Regions from separate parts of the Peribacillus sp. NPDC060253 genome, predicted to be linked through region 3. Evidence: riboswitches for the same ligand, from Rfam matches in the RefSeq annotation. Region 3 holds a riboswitch; each other region holds the start of a gene.
The links. A riboswitch is a leader RNA that binds a small molecule or an ion and turns the genes downstream of it on or off. The one in region 3 is predicted to bind S-adenosylmethionine.

Region 1: linked by a shared signal. The riboswitch ahead of ACFWE9_RS10195 (sugar ABC transporter substrate-binding protein) and the one ahead of mmuP (S-methylmethionine permease) in region 3 are both predicted to bind S-adenosylmethionine.
Region 2: linked by a shared signal. The riboswitch ahead of metK (methionine adenosyltransferase) and the one ahead of mmuP (S-methylmethionine permease) in region 3 are both predicted to bind S-adenosylmethionine.

What each region holds. Positions count from the first base shown of each region.
Region 1 covers NZ_JBHXAS010000029.1:6,682-14,352, forward strand. The annotation lists gene ACFWE9_RS10190 (GTPase domain-containing protein) at 1-1,080, shown strand, start outside; SAM riboswitch class I at 1,178-1,283, shown strand; gene ACFWE9_RS10195 (sugar ABC transporter substrate-binding protein) at 1,399-2,511, shown strand; gene ACFWE9_RS10200 (sugar ABC transporter ATP-binding protein) at 2,567-4,069, shown strand; gene ACFWE9_RS10205 (ABC transporter permease) at 4,071-5,075, shown strand; partial or broken gene ACFWE9_RS10210 (hypothetical protein) at 5,556-5,690, shown strand; gene ACFWE9_RS10215 (ketoacyl-ACP synthase III) at 5,937-6,920, shown strand; gene ACFWE9_RS10220 (helix-turn-helix domain-containing protein) at 7,482-7,671, shown strand, end outside.
Region 2 covers NZ_JBHXAS010000025.1:10,294-17,964, forward strand. The annotation lists gene mnmM (tRNA 5-(aminomethyl)-2-thiouridylate-methyltransferase MnmM) at 1-214, shown strand, start outside; gene ACFWE9_RS09015 (hypothetical protein) at 353-748, shown strand; gene ACFWE9_RS09020 (alpha/beta hydrolase) at 821-1,624, opposite strand; gene ACFWE9_RS09025 (gamma carbonic anhydrase) at 1,836-2,354, shown strand; gene ACFWE9_RS09030 (hypothetical protein) at 2,399-2,629, opposite strand; gene metK (methionine adenosyltransferase) at 2,779-3,972, opposite strand; SAM riboswitch class I at 4,136-4,299, opposite strand; gene pckA (phosphoenolpyruvate carboxykinase (ATP)) at 4,716-6,302, shown strand; gene ACFWE9_RS09045 (nucleotide sugar dehydrogenase) at 6,588-7,671, opposite strand, start outside.
Region 3 covers NZ_JBHXAS010000061.1:485-8,155, forward strand. The annotation lists partial or broken gene ACFWE9_RS16035 (MFS transporter) at 1-471, shown strand, start outside; partial or broken gene aspA (aspartate ammonia-lyase) at 837-991, opposite strand; gene ACFWE9_RS16045 (asparaginase) at 1,032-2,006, opposite strand; gene ACFWE9_RS16050 (helix-turn-helix domain-containing protein) at 2,248-2,649, shown strand; gene mmuM (homocysteine S-methyltransferase) at 2,908-3,870, opposite strand; gene mmuP (S-methylmethionine permease) at 3,860-5,254, opposite strand; SAM riboswitch class I at 5,338-5,440, opposite strand; gene ACFWE9_RS16065 (flavin reductase family protein) at 5,657-6,265, opposite strand; gene ACFWE9_RS16070 (alpha/beta hydrolase) at 6,286-6,894, opposite strand; gene ACFWE9_RS16075 (ring-cleaving dioxygenase) at 6,894-7,671, opposite strand, start outside.

The DNA.
Region 1 (7,671 bases), on a different contig from region 3:
TTCGCTTTCTCCAAACTTTATGACAGCAAGCAGCAATTGAAGGACCTTTCAGTTTTCCTTCAATCGAATTATCAAGATGATAATTGGAAAGAAAAAAGGTCTGAAAAAATCCTTGCTTTCATCCGTAAAACGTTATCTAACCTGTTAGAAAAACGGGCAGCTAATGAGCGTAAATGTGAGCACTCCATTTCTTGGAATGAACAGATGGAAATCAAACTGAATGGAGCGGTCAATCAACTGGCTGATTTGGAAAAAGAAAAAAGTGAGAATATCATAAGGTCATATCGTTCGCTTAAAGATGAAGTGAAAAATCAACTTTATTCCAAAATTCCTGAATTACTGAGGGATTGTTCTAAATCGTTAACGGAGAGCAGTGATTTCAGTCAGGTCCATATACAGTTAAACCAGGAAATGAATGATCGGATCCAAGCATTCATATCTGATAAAATCATGCCGCAGTATTACCGTTCTCTTCAAGATTGGATTGCCAGTTCCCAAATGGAATTCACACAAAGCCAACAATTTATGGATGAGATGAGTGCTGGTTTCAATGAATTATACAAAGAAGAACGAATTACGCTTGCAGGTGACTTCAGAGTATTGGATGATTGGCGTCGTGATGCCGATCGGATGACAAGCAGTATCCGCATCGATGACGTTAATATCCTTATGCGCAGGACTCCATCACAATTGCTGCTTAAAGGAGCAGGAAAGCTGTTTGGGGCGATACCGCAAAATAAAGCCAATATGTACAATCGTTATAAGAAATACCTGGAAAGTGAAGATTACCTGGATGTTGCTGAGATGATCACGGAACGTTTCCTTACCCAATTCGGGTTGTTTGAAAAATCCCTGGATCGTGACATTTCACTTTTCTATCGCAGTTCATTTGCCTTACTTCAAAAAACAATTGAACAAACGCAGACTGAAATTAAAGACTACCAGGCAGCATTGGAGCATATGAAAGAAAATCCGGAAGTTTACCGTGACCCGATCACTTTGTATGAAGTGAAGTTACGTCAGTTGGAGAGACTTGAAAAAATTGAGAAAAAACGTCTAGCCCAACTGCAAAGAAAATAAAAAATAAATAGAAACATTTCAAATATTCAAAAATCTATTGACTTTATGACTATATCCCGATAAAGTGATAATTACAAAAAACGTATCACAATATATTCTCTTATCAAGAGTGGCGGAGGGACTGGCCCTAAGATGCCCAGCAACCGTTCCATTAGGAATTGGTGCTAAATCCTGCAAAACAGAAATGTTTTGACAGATAAGAGAGGGACAAGTCTGCAAATCAGCTGATTAAACCTCTCTATACTAGAGAGGTTTTTATTTTAGGATTTTCACCAACTAGATTGATGAGAATAATAAGATATTTTAGGGGGAAACAAGATGAGAAGGTCTATAAAAGGGGTATTCGTTTCAGCCATCGCTTCGGCTTTGCTATTAACGGGGTGCTCAACAGGGCAGAGTTCTACAGAAGCGAAGAAAGAAGAAAAGGTATCATTTGAAAATGTACCGGAAAGATTTGCTGAAGGGGAAGGAGCCAAAATCAAAGTGATCCGTAAAATTGGCGGAGATGATCATACGGCTCAATACTTAGCTGGAGCGAAGGAAGAAGGAGAAGATTTAGGATTTCAAGTGGATACATATACAGCCAATGGAGATACGGCTAAATTCCATGATGCCATCGCCCAGGCTTTGGAGGAAGATTATGACGGCTATATCATCTCCCATGGGGATGATGCAGCGACAGTGAATGACGTTCAAAAGTTGGTTGATGCAGGTAAAAGCGTTGTCACCTTCGATTCTATTAGTGATCTATCCAAAATAGACGGTGTGACATTAACATCACAGGATGATGAAGCACTGGCAACACTCGCTTTTGATAAATTGATAGAAGAACAGAAAGGTAAAGCTTCAATTGCCTATCTTTGGGTGGATGGTTTCCCTCCAATGGTAAGACGAAACGCAGTCTATCAGGAAAAATTAAAAGAAAATCCTGGGATTAAAGAAGTCGAAAGATTCGGAGTGGCATCAGCTGATACTTCCGTTCAGACACAGAATGCAGTAGCTGCAATGCTGAATAAATACCCTAAAGGAAAATTGGATGCAATATTTGCAACATGGGATGCCTTCGCTATCGGAGCGGCTCGGGCTATTAAAGAAGCAGGCCGGGATGAAGTGAAGATATATGGAATTGATGTATCAAATGCAGATCTTCAGGAAATCCAATCAGCTGATAGCTCATGGGACTACACGGCAGCAGTCGATCCCAAATTGATCGGTGCAGTGAATATGAGGTTATTGGCAAAAAAATTAGCGGGAGAAGAAACGCCGCAAACATATGACTTAAAGGCTTCACTAATTTCACAAAAGCAAATCCAAGCTTCAAAAGAAGCGGTAAACATGTCCAATCTATCTGGTATTGTCGATGGCTGGGGTGTATCAGAGGAATTTGAAGAGGATTGGATGAAAGTTTTGAAAGACCATTATAAAAAGTAAAAAGAGGCACTCTCTTTCAGTAGAAGGGAGTGTCTGTTCAATAGGGGGGATGGACATGGGCACACAACTAGAAATGAAGAAGATCTCGATTGAGTTTCCGGGGGTAAAGGCGCTAAGTGAAGTTGATTTTTCTGTACAATCAGGGACAGCACATGCATTGGTCGGTGCAAACGGAGCAGGGAAATCGACGTTAATGAAAGTTTTATCAGGAGCTCATGTTCATTATTCAGGTGATATTTTTTTGAATGGGATGAAGCAGGATATCCGTTCGCCAAAGAAGGCGCAGGAACAAGGCATTCAAATTGTGCATCAGGAAGTAGATACCGTACTGATCCCTAATTTAACGGTTGGGGAAAATGTAATGCTGAATGATATGGTCCAAAACATGGGCAAAAAACAGATGGTCCATTGGAAAGAGCTGCACAACAAAGCCTCTTATATTCTTGATGATATGAAAATTCGTGTCTCTTCGAAAAAGCTGGTAAGAGACCTTACCTTGGCTGAAAAACAGATGGTCCTGATAGCGCGGGCCGTTTCGACAGAATGCAAATTCTTGATTCTCGATGAACCAACTGCTCCGTTAAGTCATACGGAGACGACAGAACTTTTTCGAATTGTAAATGAATTAAAGCAAAAAGGTGTGGGAATCATTTTCATTTCCCATCGTCTCCCTGAGATATTTGAAATCTGTGAGGAAATTACGATCATGAGGAATGGAGAGCGTGTCACTTGTCGAAAAATGGAGGAAATCACCCGAACCGAAGTGGTCGAGAGTATGCTCGGGAAAACCATGGATGAGCAGTTCCCTGAAGTGAATTCTTCGATTGGACAGGTTGTACTGGAAGTGAAGGGATTGTCAGATGCAGCGAAAGTTAAAAATGTTAGCCTTCATCTAAAGGCAGGCGAGATAATCGGCTTGGCAGGGCTGGTCGGGGCTGGGAAAACGGAGCTGTGTAAAGCCCTTTTCGGTCATACTTCGATCACAGCGGGTGAAGTCGTCCTGAATGGCCGAAAACTTACTTTGAAATCGCCGCATCATGCAGTGAAAAGCGGACTAGCACTAGTACCGGAGGAACGCAGGAAAGAAGGGGTCCTTGTTCAGGAAACGGTCACGGCAAACTTGACTGCAGCCAGTATCGGCAAATTCTGCAAGTCATTCAGCTTCGTGGATCGTAAGGCCGAAAAAGAAAAAGCGAAAGAACTGATTGCGAGCCTTGGCATTAAAACTCCTTCAGGGGAAGTGAGAGTCGAAAACCTTTCAGGTGGTAACCAGCAAAAAGTTGCCATTGGAAAGTGGCTATTAGCCGATGCGGATGTATATATATTCGATGAACCCACAAAAGGGGTCGATGTTGGAGCTAAGAAGGATATATTCGAATTGATTTCACAGCTTGCGAGAAATGGGAAAGCCATCATATATGCATCATCCGAACTTTCCGAAATCATGGGCATTACCAATCGGACATATGTGTTATATGACGGGAGCACTGTCATCGAATTAGAAACGAGCAAAACCAGCGAAGAAGAACTATTATTCTATTCTACAGGAGGAAAATAGGATGAGCGCACCCATTCCTGTTACACAGACAGCGAAGGCAAAGAAAAAAGTGGACTTGTTCGACTTTTTCTATAAATACGGCACAATATTGACAATCATCATTTTGATTGGAATCTTTACCCTGTCCAATCCATCTTTCATTCAAACTAATAACCTGATTAACATTCTACGTTCCATATCAATCGTTACCATCATTGCGATCGGTATTACGATATCCTTAACGGTGGATGGCTTCGACCTTTCCGTCGGTTCTGTCGCATCATTGGCAAATGCTATCGTTATATCAATGTTCGTCTGGTTTTCTCAGGATACATTGATTGCCATTTTAGCCGCAATCGGTGCTTCAATTGTCGTAGGGGCCTTGAATTCATTTATGATCGTTAAATTGAGAATCCCTGATATGCTGATGACATTGGCTACTATGTTCATTATCCAGGGCATTGCCCTTACCTATACAAAAGGGGCGACGGTTTCGCAAAATATGGTCATGCCCGATGGAACATTTGCAACTGGACTGATCAGCCCGCTTTTCGCGAAAATTGGGCAGGTACCATGGATCATATTGATCATGGCAATCATTGTGATAACGACCCATATCTTTTTGACTTATACGAAGCATGGTCGCTATATGTACATTATTGGGGGAAATAAGGAAGCGGCGAGACTTTCCGGGATATCGGTAAATAAATACAAAGTGCTTGCCTATCTGCTTTCAGCACTACTTGCGGCGATTGGGGGAATTGTCCTTGCTTCAAGGGTCATGACATCAGAAATCAATTCAGGATCCCCCTATTTAATGGATGCTGTTGCAGCAGCCTTCATTGGTTCCTCCGTTTTAGGAGCGGGAAAACCAAATGCCTTTGGAACATTTGTTGGTGCAGTTCTTATCGGAATCCTTCAAAATGGGCTGATCATGATGTCTGTGCCCTATTATGCGATGGATATCGTCAAAGGTACAGTGCTGGCACTTGCGCTCGCGGTAACCTATTACAAACAAAAACACTGAAAATGAATTCGTGACGTTTATACAAAGATTCCTATATGCATGCAATCAAAATAAAAGAGAATCGTGTAATTGTGAATTTCGAATAAATATTGATGGAAATCCTGTTGGACATACAACAGGATTTTTCCTTTTTCAATTAAAGGGGCGGGAGATGGATATATGGTCATCATAACTCATTTAATCCATTGAGGCAGTTGAGTATATCAAAAATGCTTGAAACTTACAGTTATTTATCACGTTATATAGGTAAGAAAGGGTGTGGAATAAAGAGTTTATGGAAGGGATTTTTGTTTTAATTGTGATGATTTTAACTTAAATGATAGGTTGTTCTAAATCGAGAACCGATAATGAAGATGAACCTTTCAAATCAGCACAAACAGACATAGGAAGCAAGCACGATGGTATAGAGAACTTAACAAGGCTTAAAGAATATATTCAAAATGTAAGTAAAGAGGAAGAGGATAAGAACGGGCAGTTTTCTATACTAAAGAAGGAGACGCGATTATTAGTGATATAACATTTAATGCAGAAACGCTGGGAGCGACGAGTGACACGACAAGAGACGAATATGGAGGTAATTCAATTAAACACATCAGTGCAAAACTATCGAAGTGATTAAGAATGAGAACAACCAAGATGAGTATGTTTTAACAGGATGTTCTGGCTACGATATACCTTACTATTTAGGAGCAGAGTCTTCTTATATTATCAATTGCGATCGTTCTTTGTCGTTCAGCTCTTTTTCTTATGGAATTAAAGGGAACGGTTAGTTGCATAAGATTTTTTTTGCTTTATAATTAGTACCAACTATTAATATCAAGTATAAAAATGATGCGAATCATAACACGAGGTGGTTATTCTATGTTCAAATCCAAAGCACGTATTACTGCAATAGGTTCGTATGTTCCAGAAAAAAGGTTAACAAATAAAGACTTAGAAAAAATGGTTGAAACCAATGATGAATGGATTGTTAAACGTACTGGTATTAAAGAACGAAGAATTGCACATGAAGAAGAGTTTACTAGTGATATAAGTTATAAAGCTGTACAGGATTTAATGGAACGGTATGATAAATCTGTCGAAGACGTTGATATGATTATTGTCTGTACCTTTACACCAGATTTCAACACTCCAAGTGTAGCGTCTTTAGTCCAAGCAAAGCTAGGAATTAAGAATACTGGAGCTATTGATTTAAATGCTGCTTGTGCAGGATTTACTTATGGGTTGCATGTAGCTAATGGATTAGTAACATCTGGTTTAAACAAGAAAATTCTTGTTATTGGAGCTGATACTTTATCTAAAATTATGGACTATGAAGATCGGGCCACTTGTATTTTATTTGGAGATGGTGGAGGAGCAGTTCTTGTAGAATACGATGAACAACAACCAAGTTTTATTTCTTCACATTTATATTCGGAAGGAGAAGGCGGAAAAAATTTATATAGTACAAACCTTTCGACACGTATAAATGGTGAAGACTTAAATAATAGTGGTAACCTTGTACAAAATGGACGTGAGGTTTATAAATGGGCTGTTACTACTGTTCCAAAAGGAATGCAAACTGTGATGAAAAATACTGAAATTCATTTGAATGATGTTGATTGGTTTGTTCCGCATAGTGCAAATTTAAGAATGATTGAGTCAATATGTGATAGAAGTGGTTTTCCAATAGAGCGTACATTAAATAGCTTAGTGGAGTATGGAAATACTTCCTCAGCAACCATACCATTATCCTTAGATAAAGGAGTAATTGAAGGAAAACTCAGTAATGGTGAGAAGATTTTATTATATGGTTTCGGTGGTGGTTTAGCTCAAGCTGGATTGCTTATCAATTGGACTCTATAACGCTTTTTCTTCAACTATGGCTGAGTTTAAAGTATAATGCAAAGAAACTTTAGACAAATTATGAGGAAATGATTTCTTCTATAAAGAACCGTTTGTGCTATGCTTTGATTCTCAAATTTATACTCACGGAATCATCCTGAAGAATGGTCAAAGGTCAAAAGCAAAAAATGCTTCGTGAATTTAAACAAGCGGGGATTACACCGATAAAAAAAAGCCTTGTCTATACAAGGCTTTTTTTATTAAAGTCAATTGGTTAATTCTTGATATATGTGTTAGTAAGATGGTTTATTGGATTAAAAAATTATATGATTAAGTAGCTGCTTACATAGCTGCTTTTTTTGTTATATCCAAAGTCTTGGCCACTTTTTTGATGACTGGCTGCAACTTCTTTTTTAGTTTTAACTTTCTACAGCAGTTCCGGAAAATTAAACGGATACCCTTGTTATATCAAGGTTTTCCTCGGTGTCACTCATAAGTTGCATAGTAATGCACTTATTACTATCTTTACTTTGCATAATTCATCTCACAATACTAGGAGTAAGGAAAGGCGATGAACTCACAATGAATTTTAGCGAACGATTAAAAAAAGAACGAGAAAAAAGAAATTGGTCACAAACTGATCTTGCAGAGAAGATTCATGTGAGTCGCCAATCTGTGTCCAAATGGGAAACAGGAAAAAACTATCCAAGTATTGAAGTACTCATTAATTTAAGTGATTTATTTCATATTACGATAGATGAATTATTAAGGA
Region 2 (7,671 bases), on a different contig from region 3:
GATATCGGCCATTGAACAGCTTTTCGAGATGTTGGCACCAGAAGGGATCATCATCCTCGTCATCTACCATGGTCATCCAGGAGGATCGGCAGAACGTGATGCATTGATGGATTATGTACAGGACTTCCCTCAACAAAAAGCACATATCCTGAAATACGGCTTCATCAACCAAGCCAATAATCCGCCATTCATTGTCGCAATTGAAAAGAAATGATAACTTTTGACACCGTTCTATCCGAACGGTGTTTTTTCAATTCACACTCGCATACAGCAGAATTACCAATCATAACTTTTTGAATTTTGCGTCTATAATGATTATAATTGATAGAAAATAGATAAGAGGGTGCAGAAAATGGAACATTTGCCTACTTCATTACTGACAGATATATTGACTGAAAAAATCAAAAGGGATTCAAGTGTACAATACGGGGATTTTGTCAGCTCGCTTAACTCGTTGACAGAAAAACAAAAAAACATGGAGGACCTCAAACAATTCGATCAACTTTTTGATAAGTTCCTGCCACAGCTCGATTTAATGATTTCCACACAAAACCATGAAGCGATCATGAATATGAAAGCGACGCTTTTGGACCTATTCGCCAATGACTTAACCTTCAAATCCATTTATCTCCTATCCACTGCATTATCCAATAAAAAAGAACTTACACACTTGAACCAATTTATGTACCCGGTTTCTTTCTGGGCACCGGTCATCAAGTCGAACGAGTTGCTTAAAAACGCAGGCTGATCCAAATAAAAAAAGCTGCCGAGGTCTAACTTCGGCAGCTTTTCATTATATATCCTGACAGTATGTACTGATTCAGACGACATACCCTAATATCTTTAAACGGTTTTCAACAAAACTCAGAGCATATTGAAATACATCATCACGCTCTGGTTCGTTGAAGATTTCATGATAGAGTTTTGGCCATTCCTTATACTGCTTTTCACTGGCCAAGTTATAATTAAACCACTCACGTACCGCCTTTTTATTCACGATTCGGTCATCTCCGCCCTGCATGACCAATAGCGGCACATCCTGAAATTCAGGTATCTCTTCAAAAGCATCCTTCATTGCCTGTGCAAGTTCACGATACCAGCGAACTGAAACCTTAGTGATGTATAATGTATCGTTTCTATCGGATTCACGAATTTCTGAACTTCTCGTTGCCATTTCAGGTGTTAATCCGGAATCTACCCTGAACATAGGCATCACGAGGTTCAAACCATGCGAGATGGTAGTCAGGAACTTCGGCGGCTTCGTCATGAGACCTAGACATGGTGAAGATAAAATCACCCCTGCAATGTCCCATTCCTCTTCCTGAAGAAGACGTATCGAAATTAAACCACCCATGCTGTGTCCAAGTAAAAAGACCGGCAGTGAATATTCGTAGGCTACTTCTATCCAGCTTTTCACTTCGTCTAAATATTCATCAAAGGAATCGATATGTCCCCGGTAGGCGCGAGTTGTCATTCCCTGCCCAGGAAGGTCGCCCATCACGACATGGTATCCCGCTGAAAGCCACATTTGTGTTACCCACTTATAACGGCCATGATGTTCCATTGCCCCATGAATGATGACAATGACGCCTTTTGCGTCTCCTTCAGTCTCCCATTTCCACATTCGAAATCCCCCTTTCACTTTTCACTTGTTGTTTCCGTTCCTTGATAGTTAAAAATAATATATATAAATTATAACCATATTCATGTTTTTCGACAAAAAAGAAATCTAACAAGTTGTACATTCGTATTATAAATAGCCAAGTGTATTTGCATACGGTATATTAAAATAATACATAAAAACATTCACTTCGGAAAGGAAATGATTGAAAATGATTATTTATCCGTTTAAAGGCAAAGAACCCGAAATTGCTGAAAGCGCTTATATTGCAGAAAATGCTGTCGTGACGGGTGATGTGAAAATTGGTGACGAATCGTCGATTTGGTTCAATTCCGTCATTCGTGGTGATGTAGCCCCAACCATCATTGGAAAAAAAGTCAGTATACAGGATAACAGCGTCCTGCACCAAAGCCCGAATAATCCATTGATCATCGAGGATGAAGTAACCATTGGCCATCAGGTCATTTTACATAGCTGTAAAATTCGTAAAGGCGCTTTAATCGGCATGGGATCGATTGTACTTGATGCAGCCGAAATCGGCGAAGGAGCTTTTATCGGTGCAGGCAGTCTCGTTCCCCAAGGAAAAGTCATTCCGCCAAACATGTTAGCATTCGGACGCCCAGCAAAAGTGATTCGCGAAATCAATGAGGAAGACCGTCAGGATATGGAACGTATCGTACGCGAATATGCCGAAAAAGGACAATACTATAAAAATGCAGAGCGAATAAAATAAGTTCACGAATATCGGCCCGAAACTTACGAGTATAAAGCTGAGATTCATGGTAACGACATACTCACGAGTATTTGCTCGAAACTCACGAGTAAACGCTCCAAATTCACGAGTAAACGCTCCAAATTCACGAGTATTTGCTCCAAACTCACGAGTAAACGCTCCATACTCACGAGTATTTGCACCAAATTCACGAGTAAACGCTCCAAATTCACGAGTATTTGCTCCAAACTCACGAGTAAACACTCCAAACTCTCGAGTAAACACCCAAAACTCACGAGTAAACACCCAAATTCACGGTAACGACATACTCATAAGAAAAAACTCAAATCTCAAAATGGGATTTCTTGAATTATTCCCTCTGCAAGCGAAATTAATCCATAAAAAAAGGTGCCCCGCTAATGCGAGGCACCTTTACTTTTATGGATTATGCTTGTGCTTTTAACGTTTCTGCTTTATCTGTGCGTTCCCATGGTAGATCCACATCTGTACGGCCAAAGTGTCCGTAAGCAGCAGTTTGTTTGTAGATTGGGCGACGAAGATCGAGCATTTTGATGATTCCAGCTGGACGAAGGTCGAAGTTAGCGCGAACTAGGTCAACAAGAACTTCTTCGCTAACTGTACCAGTTCCGAATGTATCAATCGAAATGGATACAGGCTCTGCAACACCAATTGCGTAAGCCAATTGTACTTCCGCTTTGTCAGCAAGGCCAGCTGCCACGATGTTTTTCGCAACGTAACGAGCAGCATATGCCGCAGAACGGTCAACTTTCGTAGCATCCTTACCAGAGAATGCACCGCCGCCGTGACGAGCATATCCGCCGTACGTATCAACGATGATTTTACGTCCAGTAAGACCAGCATCCCCTTGAGGTCCGCCAATTACGAAACGACCAGTCGGGTTGATGAAGTACTTCGTTTCAGTATCGATCAATTCAGCTGGAACAACTGCTTTAATGACATGTTCTTTTAAATCCGCTTGAATTTGCTCAAGCGTAATTTCTGCATCATGTTGTGTAGAAATGACGATTGTATCTACACGCACAGGACGGTTGTTCTCATCATACTCCACAGTTACCTGTGTTTTACCATCAGGGCGTAAGTAAGCAAGCGTTTCGTCTTTACGAACTTGAGCCAAGCGGAATGAAAGTTTATGTGCCAATGAAATCGGAAGCGGCATAAGCTCCTCCGTTTCATTACAAGCGAATCCGAACATTAGACCTTGGTCCCCTGCACCGATTGCATCGATTTCTTCCTCTGACATGTTTCCTTCACGAGCTTCAAGAGCTTTATCGACGCCAGCTGCGATATCGGCAGACTGCTCATCGATGGAACTCAATACAGCACAAGTTTCAGCATCGAAACCGTATTTCGCACGTGTATAGCCAATTCCTGCAATCGTATCACGAACGATACGCGGAATATCCACGTAAGCGGATGTTGTAATTTCACCAGCAACAAGTACAAGACCTGTTGTTACACTTGTTTCACACGCAACACGTGCATTTGCATCCTTAGCAAGGATAGCATCTAAAATGGAATCTGAAATCTGATCACAAATCTTGTCCGGATGGCCCTCTGTAACAGATTCAGAAGTAAATAGACGTTTCTTTGACATCATATTTCCTCCTTGGAAGTTAGTATGTTGTAGGCATAAGCCTGATTTTTTACGGAACTCGTTTCCCTCATTAGTTTCAACTATAGACACAGAATTACTTTAAAAAACACAAAAACCTTCCCTGGCAAATGAGGAAAGGTTTAACATTCTGTCTTCTATCCTTTCACTCTTATCGTTCAAGGGTTTTTTACCTTGCTCAGGTTAGCACCATCACCACTATTCCTTGAAGAACCATCGCTTTATTTTCGGCGTTTGGTCTTGGAGTCAAGTTCAATATGGCAGGTTGCTGGGTTTCAAAGGGCCTGTCCCTCCACCAACTCGGGATAAGAGAATCCGTACAATTTAAGATAATATCGTATTTGGTCGGAATTTGTCAATGCTTTTTCTTAAAAGAACAATTCCCTCCCAAACAGTGTTCACGTAAAAAACGTGCTGAATCAACGTCCTTAAAGGGTTTTAATTTAAAAAATGCCAATATAAATGTTGAAAATTCCCATTAATTCATAACTTCCGTATTATATGAAATACTATGCTTAATTACTTCCTATTTAATTAAAGGAAAATTTACTTACTTTAGAGTATATGCGATAATATTGACTCGGTTCCTGCCGATTTTCCCGGTTTAAAATGATGAACGGAACCAGCTGAAATTTATCACAAAACAAAATAAATAGTATAGACTATTTAAATGAATGTGTTATACTAATTGTAATATAAAAACTTAAACAAAGGAAGGTACCTCATATATGAATTCTGTAGATGTTTCTAATGAGTTACACCAATTATTAACAGGAAACAATGTGTACACTCAACTTTCAGTACCTCAATTGGTCGAAAAAGTATTAAGCAGACATGAAGGAGTATTAACATCAACCGGCGCAGTAAAAGCTGAAACAGGCAAATATACTGGTCGGTCACCTAAAGATAAATATATCGTGGAAGAAGCATCCGTTAAAGATAAAGTCGATTGGGGTTCAGTGAACCAGCCAATTTCTGAAGATGTGTTCAATAAACTATATAATAAAGTAGTTGATTACCTAAAAGCAAAAGAAGAGCTTTTTGTTTTCAAAGGTTTCGCTGGTGCAGATGAATCATCACGTCTTCCAATTCGCGTTGTTAATGAATATGCTTGGCATAATCTTTTCGCCCATACTTTGTTCATCCGTCCAAACGAAGAGGAACTAAGAGGTCACGAAGCAGAATTCACAATTCTTTCGGCACCTAATTTCAAAGCGGACCCAGAAGTGGACGGAACGAAATCCGAAACTTTCATCATCGTTTCATTTGAACGCCGTACCATCCTGATCGGCGGAACGGAATATGCCGGAGAAATGAAAAAATCGATCTTCTCAATCATGAACTACCTACTTCCAGAGGCAGGAATCCTTCCAATGCATTGCTCTGCTAACGTAGGACGTGAAGGGGATGTCGCTTTATTCTTCGGATTGTCTGGTACTGGTAAAACAACTTTATCTGCAGACACTAATCGTAAACTGATTGGTGATGACGAGCACGGCTGGTCTTCTAATGGTGTATTCAACATCGAAGGCGGCTGCTATGCAAAAACGATCAACCTTTCTCGCGAAAAAGAACCGCAAATTTTCGATGCCATCCGTTTCGGTGCCGTATTGGAAAACGTAGTTGTGGATCCTGAAACACGTGAGGCAAACTACGATGATAGTTCATTAACCGAAAACACTCGTGCTGCATACCAAATGCAAGCGATTGATAACATCGTGAGCCCAAGTATCGCAGGACACCCTAATACGATCATTTTCTTAACAGCTGATGCTTCAGGCGTACTGCCTCCAATCAGCAAGCTTTCCAAAGAACAAGCAATGTTCCATTTCCTAAGTGGATACACTAGTAAATTGGCTGGTACTGAAAGAGGGGTAACTTCACCGGAAGCTACATTCTCGACTTGCTTCGGTTCACCATTCTTACCGCTACCTGCTCAACGCTATGCTGAAATGCTTGGTGATAAAATTGACGAGCACAATTCAAAAGTATACCTTGTCAACACTGGCTGGACCGGCGGAGCATACGGAACTGGTAGCCGTATGAAACTTGCTTACACTCGTGCAATGGTACAAGCGGCACTTGAAGGTGAATTATCGAACATCGAAACGGTCAAAGATGATATCTTCGGTCTGGATATTCCACTTCATGTTCCTGGTGTTCCTGATGAAGTGCTTCAACCAATCAAAACTTGGGCAGACCCTGCTGCTTATAAACAATCAGCAACAGCCCTTGCCGCTCAATTCCGTGCAAACTTCAAGAAATTTGGAAGCGTTCCAAGTGAAATCGAAGAACTTGGCGGACCGATTGCTTAATATATTGAATACAAAAGGACCAAGCTCATGCTTGGTCCTTTACAGTTTGTAGCAAAAAGGTTAGGTACGAGACTCCTGCGGGAATACGCGTCTAAGGGAGACCCCGCAGGAGTCTCCCAGACCGCCCGCTGAAAGCGAGTGCCTGGAGCGGAAATCAACGGTCAGATTTTTTTATTGCGATATCCCTCCTGACTTCGACTCAGAAATCCATTCCCATACAGCATCAAAAAAGGCACTGACTTTAAGTCAGCACCCTCCTCATTCCTACCCTATTACCATTTGGATTTAAATGATCGCTTTATTCCTAGCTTTTTTCATGGTGTTCGTTTTGTATTGATAGATATTGCCCAAGTTGGCAACCGGAATACCGATTTTAGTTGTATCAATGCAATTCCGTGTATCCAAAATCATTTTATTGGCCATAAGATTCGATAGCTTATCATAATCCATCATTTTAAATTCATCATGGTCAGTCAGGACAAGGATCAAGTCCGCATCGGTTACAGCGTCTTCCACGGAAACGACTGGCATCTTTCCAGATTGAACATGCGGGTCATGCAAGGCTACATCCACATTTTCCATCCCCATCAAGATATTGACGACATCAATGGCGGGACTTTCACGAATATCATCTACGTTTCCTTTATATGATAGACCGAAAACCGCTACCTTTGGATGGTGGATTCCCTCGAGCATCATCCTTACGCTATTGACAATGTAATAAGGCATCGATACGTTCGTATCACGGGCCAATTTAATGATTCTCGCATACTCTGGTGACTTTGCAACGATGAAATAGGGATCGACCGCTAAACAATGTCCGCCGACTCCTGGTCCCGGTTGGTGAAGATTTACACGTGGGTGCTTATTTGCCATCGATATGACATCTAAAACATTGATGTCCAGCTGGAAGCAGACCTTCGCCAGCTCATTTGCAAGGGCGATATTCACATCCCGGAAAGTATTTTCCATCAGCTTGGACATTTCCGCCGTTTTCGCATCGGTTTGAATGATCTCCCCTTGAACGAATGTTTTATAAACAAGGCTTCCTTTATAAGAACATGTTTCCGTGATTCCTCCGACGATACGATTATTATGAACTAACTCTTCAAGAATCCTTCCTGGTAATACACGTTCCGGGCAATGAACGAGGAAGATGTCTTTACCGATCGTGAATCCAGTCATTTCAATCATGGGTTTGATATGATCATCCATGCTTCTTGGCGCTATCGTCGATTCGATAATGATGATATTTCCCTTTTTGATAAAAGGAAGAATGGTGGATGTCGCTTCCAAGACATAAGTTAAATCACATGATTGATGCATGTCCTCTTTATTTGGAGTTGGGACCGCAATAATGAAAACATCT
Region 3 (7,671 bases):
GAGTCCAGTACGGCTTATTTCTTATACGAATGGGCAGGCATTCCGGGAACTTTATTATGCGGTTATATCTCGGATAAAGTTTTTAAAGGACGTCGTGGACCGGCGGGGGTTGTCTTTATGCTGGGAGTATTAATCGCAGTCCTTGTTTACTGGTTTAACCCTGCAGGCAACCCGATGATTGATATTATTTCCCTAATTGCGATTGGATTCTTAATTTATGGACCTGTTATGTTGATAGGTCTGCAAGCACTTGATTTAGTTCCTAAAAAAGCTGCAGGCACTGCAGCAGGACTGACTGGCTTATTTGGATATTTAGGTGGATCTGTAGCGGCTAATGCTATTATGGGATATGTAGTAGACTTTGCAGGTTGGAATGCAGGTTTTACATTAATAACGATTTCTTGTGTTCTGGCAGTAGTGGTTTTTGCAATTACATGGAATGTTCGTGGACAGGAAGTAGTAAAAGGCTAATACGGATATATTATTACAGGCACTATTGAGCTCAAGCTTCCCCATCGCCCATAGATTTATACTAAGGCGATGGGTTTTATATGAATAGTTAAACCCGCTCCATAATTTTGATTAGTACTACTGTCAAAAATAACCCCGATTTGAAAAAGACCTATAACACAGATGAAATTGCATAAGCTTTATTCTTTACCTGTTTTTTGAATATTCAGTTTCCAGTACTCACACGCAGGTGACGGATGATTGGGGGAAATTTCATATTAGATGTATATAATTAATGACTATGCCTATAAACCAACGCTCGGTCCTAAAGGCATAGTCATTACATCAAAAATCATATAGATTAATGTTTTCAACTAATTTACTGATTATAGCCTATCAAAAAGAGAAGCTTCCGCAATACCTGGTTTGTCATCTCATAAGGATTTAGAATCAAATCCAATTCTTCTTCTGTCAACACATCATATTGTACACAAAGTTCGCGAACTGATTTGCCTTTTAAAATCGTTTCACGCGCAATACGTAATACAAGGAATACTTCCCCTTGCTCCTTTGTATGTTGATCATGTAATATCCTCTGCTATCGGTGTTTCCATCATTTCCTTCACTTTCTTTGAATCCTGTGTCTTGGCTAATATCCACATCAATTTGGGAACGATGGCTTCTGTATTCATATTTCTGGAACGAATGATGACATTCTGATTTACTTTTCGTCCCACTTCATATATATCCATATCTTCCCCTTCCTCTAAACATTGGGTAGTAATGACAACGGATATTCCACACTGTACCAGTTCATTCAATTTCTCTAAAATATTTCTACCTTGAAATGGAATACCGCCGCTCCCATAACTTTCAATGACAATACCTCGATATTGATGTTTCAGAAAATCAAAGAATTCTGGCTTAATTCCGGGATGCAGCTTTACCAAAGCAACATCAGTGCAAATGGAAGTATCCAACTTAACTTCTTTATTATTCGGTATAGGAACAGGCTTACCATACTCAATTTTATCTTTGTATATAGAAGCAATATAAGGGTAATTAATACTTTCAAATGAATCATAACTTTTCGTTCTCAGCTTAATGGCCCTTGTACCCTGAATGACTCTACCATCAAAAACTACATATACTCCGCCAATCTCTTCACAAGCAAACCGAATCGCGTCAGAGATATTTCTTTTGGCATCTGTCTTTTTAAAGGCAATTGGGATTTGAGAACCTGTAATAACAATTGGTTTCCCTAAATCTTGTAACATATATGAGAGCGCAGCTGAAGTGTAACCCATGGTATCTGTTCCATGGGTGATAACAAAGCCATCGTAATCATGATAGTGCTCATGGATGGATTTTGCCATTACTGTCCAATCTTCCGGCTGCATATTTGTACTATCAATATTCATCAAAGGCATACTATCAATCTGACATAGTAAATCCAAACCCGGTAGGTGACCTAAAATTTCCTCCGCTTTCATCTCTGGAACAAGTCCGTTTTTCCCTTCTAACGAAGCAATTGTCCCACCGGTAGTAATCAACATCAACTTCTTCTTTTTTACCTTCAAATTCTCCACCATTCTACCTCCCATAAGCCTCCCCGATTCTCCATCATTCTATGCATCTCAGAAAAGGATGAATTCTCTGCATTTGTCTACGTTACGCGTACATATTATGTAATTATAGTCATATTACCGAGTGAAATCAAGTGAAAGTTATTCATTACGCGTACACTTTATTGCCATATGATGCTATAATGGTTTCATACAAAGGAGAGTAATAAGGATGATTTTAAATAGTTTAACTACATTAAGGAAGGGCAAAAGGTGGTCTTTGCAATATACGGCTGACAGACTCGGAATCGCCAAAAGTACTTATGCCGGTTATGAATCTGGTCATCGCCGCCCTTCATTGGAAACGATTAATTTATTAGCTGGCTTATATGAGACGTCCACGGATTACATTCTAGGCAGAATTGATGATCCAGCTTTTAAGCCTGAAGGGGTTTCCACAGAGTCCAGTCAAGCCAGGGAATTAACGGATTTTTCATCAAATTTGGAGCTTTCTGTCGACGGAACCTCTCTTTCTGAAGAGGAAATGATTCAATTTATTGCATTTATAAGAGCTAAGCGAGAAGTGGAAGTAAATCGCTATAAACAAACTGAACCAAAAGATCCATTGGGCTAGGGTCTTGTAGATGGGTTCTTCTATGAACCTCGTAAGGAAATATTAACACTTAACCTGTGGGTCACGGGAAAGTTAAGATCTGTTCCCATCGAAATGTTATTGAAATCCGGTTTGGTGCGAGAAGCATAGCTGAACCTGAATATAGATACTAAAAAGAACAGGTTGCTTCATTCCTGTTCTTTTTGTTTTCATTTAATGACTATTTACGAGTATCCCTTCTTCTTACATATCTTATAAAAAGTTTTCTATTAAAAATGGCTATGAGGACACGACCTCAGTTGGTCTCCACTTTCTTGAAATCTCTTCAATATGATGAGGTGCCGTTCTACAGCATCCTCCTATTAAACGTGCCCCTGCATGGTGCCATTCTTCAGATTTCAGGTCGAGACTGTTACATGATTCTTGGCCATGCCATGTTTTAGTTTCTGGATTATAGGTTTCACCAGAGTTAGGATAAACAATTATTGGCTTTTGTGTGTTTGCACTCAACACCTTGATAGCTTCCGTGATGCCTGATACTGGGGCACAGTTAATGCCAATTGCTGCAATTTGCTCACTGTTCCCAAACAATCTCGCACACTCCTGCAGCGTTGTACCGTCACTTATCGCTTTCTCATTTTTCAAAGAAAACGATAGCCAAGCATACACATCTGGATAATCTTTCAATAATGAATCCAATACTTTTGCTTCTTGCTGGGAAGGAATCGTTTCAAATGCTAATAGATCAGCTCCTGCTTCAATTAAAGCTGATATTCTTGAGCGATGAAAATCCGCTAAAGTTTCATCTGAAACACCATAGTTTCCTATATACTCTGAACCATCTGCAAGGAAAGCCCCATAAGGTCCAACGGATGCAGCGACCAATGGCTTAGGTCTAATCGTTTGATTTTCTTCCTTCCAAAAATCATCCCTTGCTCTTCTGGCAAGTAACACCGTTTTCTTTATTAACTCCAAAGCCTCTTTTTCTTGTATTCCACGGAAGGCGAAACCTTCAACAGTAGCTTGGTAACTTGCCGTTATCGCACAGTCTGCTCCAGCACGAAAATAGTCAGAGTGAACCTGATAAATCACTTCTGGATTTTCAATTAATACACGTGCAGACCACAGGGGATCATCCAAATCACACCCATGCCTCTCAAGCTCTGTAGCTAGAGCTCCGTCCAAAATCATGACTGAATGATCTCGTAAAATAGCATCAATCGGATTCATTTTATTCTTCATGACCTTCTCCTCTTTTCTTTATAGTTTGTGTTAGATAATAACTTCCATAGCAAAATAAAATAAATGGAATACCACAATATAGTGCTATTCGTTGTTTAGGATCAAATGCTATTCCTATGCAAGAAGCAAGACATAGCATGAAGGAAACGATTGGTACGAGTGGATATAATGGTGTACGATAAGCCAAATCATTTACTGAATTTCCTTCTTTTATAAATCGTCTGCGAAAAAGAAGCTGTGACGCGCTAATACTCATCCAAACTATAACCACGGCTAGACCCGAAATGGATACAAGCACTATGTATACAGTATCCGGAGCAATAATACTCGAGAACAGGGCTAAGCCTCCGCCCAACATACTGAAAATGACTGCATATATTGGAACACCCCGTTTTGTCAATTTTGCAAATATTGGGGATATAGTTTTTTTATCTGCAAGTGACCAAAGCATTCTGGATGAGGCATAAAGTCCTGAGTTTGCAGCAGACAAAATGGCAGTTAAAATAACAAAGTTCATAATATCCGCTGAATATGGCACTCCAATACGTTCAAGAACTGCTACAAAAGGGCTCTCTAATACGCTTGCATCCGAAATAGGCAATAATGCGGATAATACGACGATGGTTCCTACAAAAAAGATAATTAATCTCCATAATGTCATACGGATTGCCTTTGGTATCGTTTTTTCTGGATTAACCGTTTCTCCAGCTGCAATTCCGATTAATTCCGTTCCAGAAAATGCAAAATTCACTGCAAGCATCGTCATTAGAATGGCAAAAGCCCCATTAGGGAATAAACCTGCATGTGTAAAATTGGAAAATAACGGAGCTGATTGCGAATGTATGATGGGAATAAAACCTAGCATTGCCGCTGCTCCTAAAATAATAAATATCACAATCGCAAATACCTTTATAGACGCAAACCAGAATTCGGATTCAGCAAAAAACTTAACAGTCCACGCATTTAAGACAAAAACCAAAATGGCAAATAAAGCGCTCCATATCCAGACATTGATTGAGGGAAACCATCGCTGCATCAACAAACCTGCAGCCGTGAATTCCGAACCCAGTGCGACAGTCCAAGTTAGCCAGTACAACCAGGCTACTGTATACCCTGTCCCAGGTCCTATGTATTTCGCTGCATAGCTATGAAATGCACCTGTCTCGGGCATTTGCACTGCCAGTTCACCTAAACATAACATGACTAGATAAACCACTAATGCTCCAATCAAATACGAAAGGATTGTACCAAACGGGCCAGCCTGTTGAATCGTATAACCCGAACTTAAGAATAAACCAGTTCCAATCACCCCGCCAAGCGATAGCATTATTATATGACGTGCTTGCATTTCCCTTTGAAAATTATGCTTCCTTTTGTTCCCCATTCTTACTCTCCTCTATCTTGCATCCAGAAAAAACGAAAACGCACTCTAATAAAGAGTGCGTTACTGACAAATAAAAACGTTCGGTCTTATCTATCAAGGTTTCACCCCCTGGAATTAGCACAGTGTCCTTGTAGACCTGTTGCTGAGGTTTCATAGGGCCAGTCCCTCCACCTCTCTGGATAAGAAATTATTTTTTATAACTCTATCAACCTATGAAAAAATTGTCAAGTTTTGTTTTGGATAGTAAAGACTTCCTTTAAATTCCTACAAGTTTGATTCCCTGGCATAGTATGAAAGGATTGCTTGTTTTAGGACAGTCGTTCACCATATTTGATTGGAGTTAATACTGGTTTAACAAAAATGGCGACATCTTAAAAGATGTCACCATTTTTTTCTTTTTCCTTAAGGCCGTTCTATTTCAAATAATTCCCCTAGTTTGGTATAAGTATGACCCGCTAATCTTGCTACAGGTTTTAGCCCATTCTGGTCAATTCGGCCATTATGGTAAATATCTTGCTCTATATGATAGCAGACTATTTTTCCTATCAATAAATCACAACCAGGTTTATTCTTGGAACCTGCCAATGGTATCGCATGCTCTAATATACATTCAAAGCGTACCTTCGCTTCTTGCAATCCTGGTACGGATACCTTATCACTAACCGCCGGCGTGAAATTAGTAAGACTCAATTCACTTTCGTCCGGTGGGAGTTCCTTCGCTGTTCGATTTGCATCAGCAACATTGTTTTCATCAGTGATATGAACAACGAATTCACCCGATTGAATGGCATTTCGGGCTGTATCCTTTGAAACTCCTTCTTTCCGTTGAATAGATATGGAAATCATTGGAGGATTGGAACTGACGATATTAAAAAAACTGAACGGCGCTATATTGATTGTACCGGTTTCGGATTGTGTAGTAACAAGGGCTATAGGTCTCGGTATTATGCTTCCAGTCAAAAACTTATAATTTTCCCGTTCAGTCAGACTTTCAGGATTAACTGAAATCATCTTCATTCCCTCTTTCATTCTTATAAAAATTTCTGTTGAAACCATGAACCTGCTGCCTCAACCTCTGAACGTGTTAACTGATGCCCGTAATTTTCCCAATGAACATCCACCGTAGCACCAGCTTGCAGTAAAAGTTGATTAAGTTCTTCCGTTTCTTCTGCAGGGCAAATCGGATCGTTTTTACCTGCAGCAATAAAAACAGGTATATCCGAGAGGGACGGTAATGCAAGCCCGCGTCTAGGCACCATTGGATGATGAAGAATCGCTCCCTGTAATACCCCTTCGAAATGGAACATCAAACTTGCCGCTATATTGGCACCATTAGAATAACCTAATGCTACCACTTTGTCACGATCAAAGTCATATTTTCCGGAAGCTAAGTCCAAGAACTCATAAAGCTCCTTCGTACGGAAGATCAAATCTTCTTCATCAAAAACCCCTTCAGCTAACCGGCGGAAATATCGAGGCATTCCGTTTTCAAGTACATTTCCCCGTACGCTCAATACGGATGAACCCGATGAAACCATTTCCGCTAACGGCAAGAGGTCTGTTTCCGTTCCTCCCGTACCATGTAAAAGCAATAGTAAAGGTGCCTCCGGATTACTTCCTTTTTGAAAAATATGCTTCATCATTTATCCTCCTCCAGTACTCTCGGCACTGCCGGCAGTAACGTTTTCTCCATGATTCCCCTTTTTTCTTCCAGCCATGGCGGCAGCATTAATTTACTACCCATCGTTTCCTTTGTCTCATCATGAGCAAATCCAGGTGGATCTGTGGCAACTTCAAAGAGAATGCCTCCATCCTCCCTGAAATAAATGGCATCGAAGTATTGACGGTCTTTAAAGGGTGTCACTCCATAACCATGGTTACCGATATGCTCTCTCCACTCTTTATGATCTTCATTATCGATCGCACGCCATGCAAGATGATGGACAGTTCCCACTCCGATTTCCCCATTTGGCAAAACTGATTTTTTAACATCTATCAAATTTCCGATATCCGAAGTGGATTTATAGCGGATGAAATCCCCCTCTTCCCCAATCTTTTGCAGGCCCATCACTTCCTCTAATAGTTCCATCGTTTTGATCGGTTTTGACGTCAATAATACGGCACCGCCGAATCCCTTTACCGCCTTATCGGCTGGTACACCGCCGAATGACCACGCGCTATTTTTACCTTCTTTACGTTCAACCAATTCAAGTTGCAAACCATGGGGATCTTGAAATTCGAGATATTCCTCACCGAAACGTGAAACCTTTTCAAAGTCTACGTTAAATTTATCCAAACGCGTTTCCCAGAAACCCATTGAACCTTCCGGAACGGCATATGTCGTTATCCCCACTTGTCCAGAGCCAATTGTTCCTTTGTATGCTCCAGGCCATGGAAAGAAAGTGATAATTGTGCCA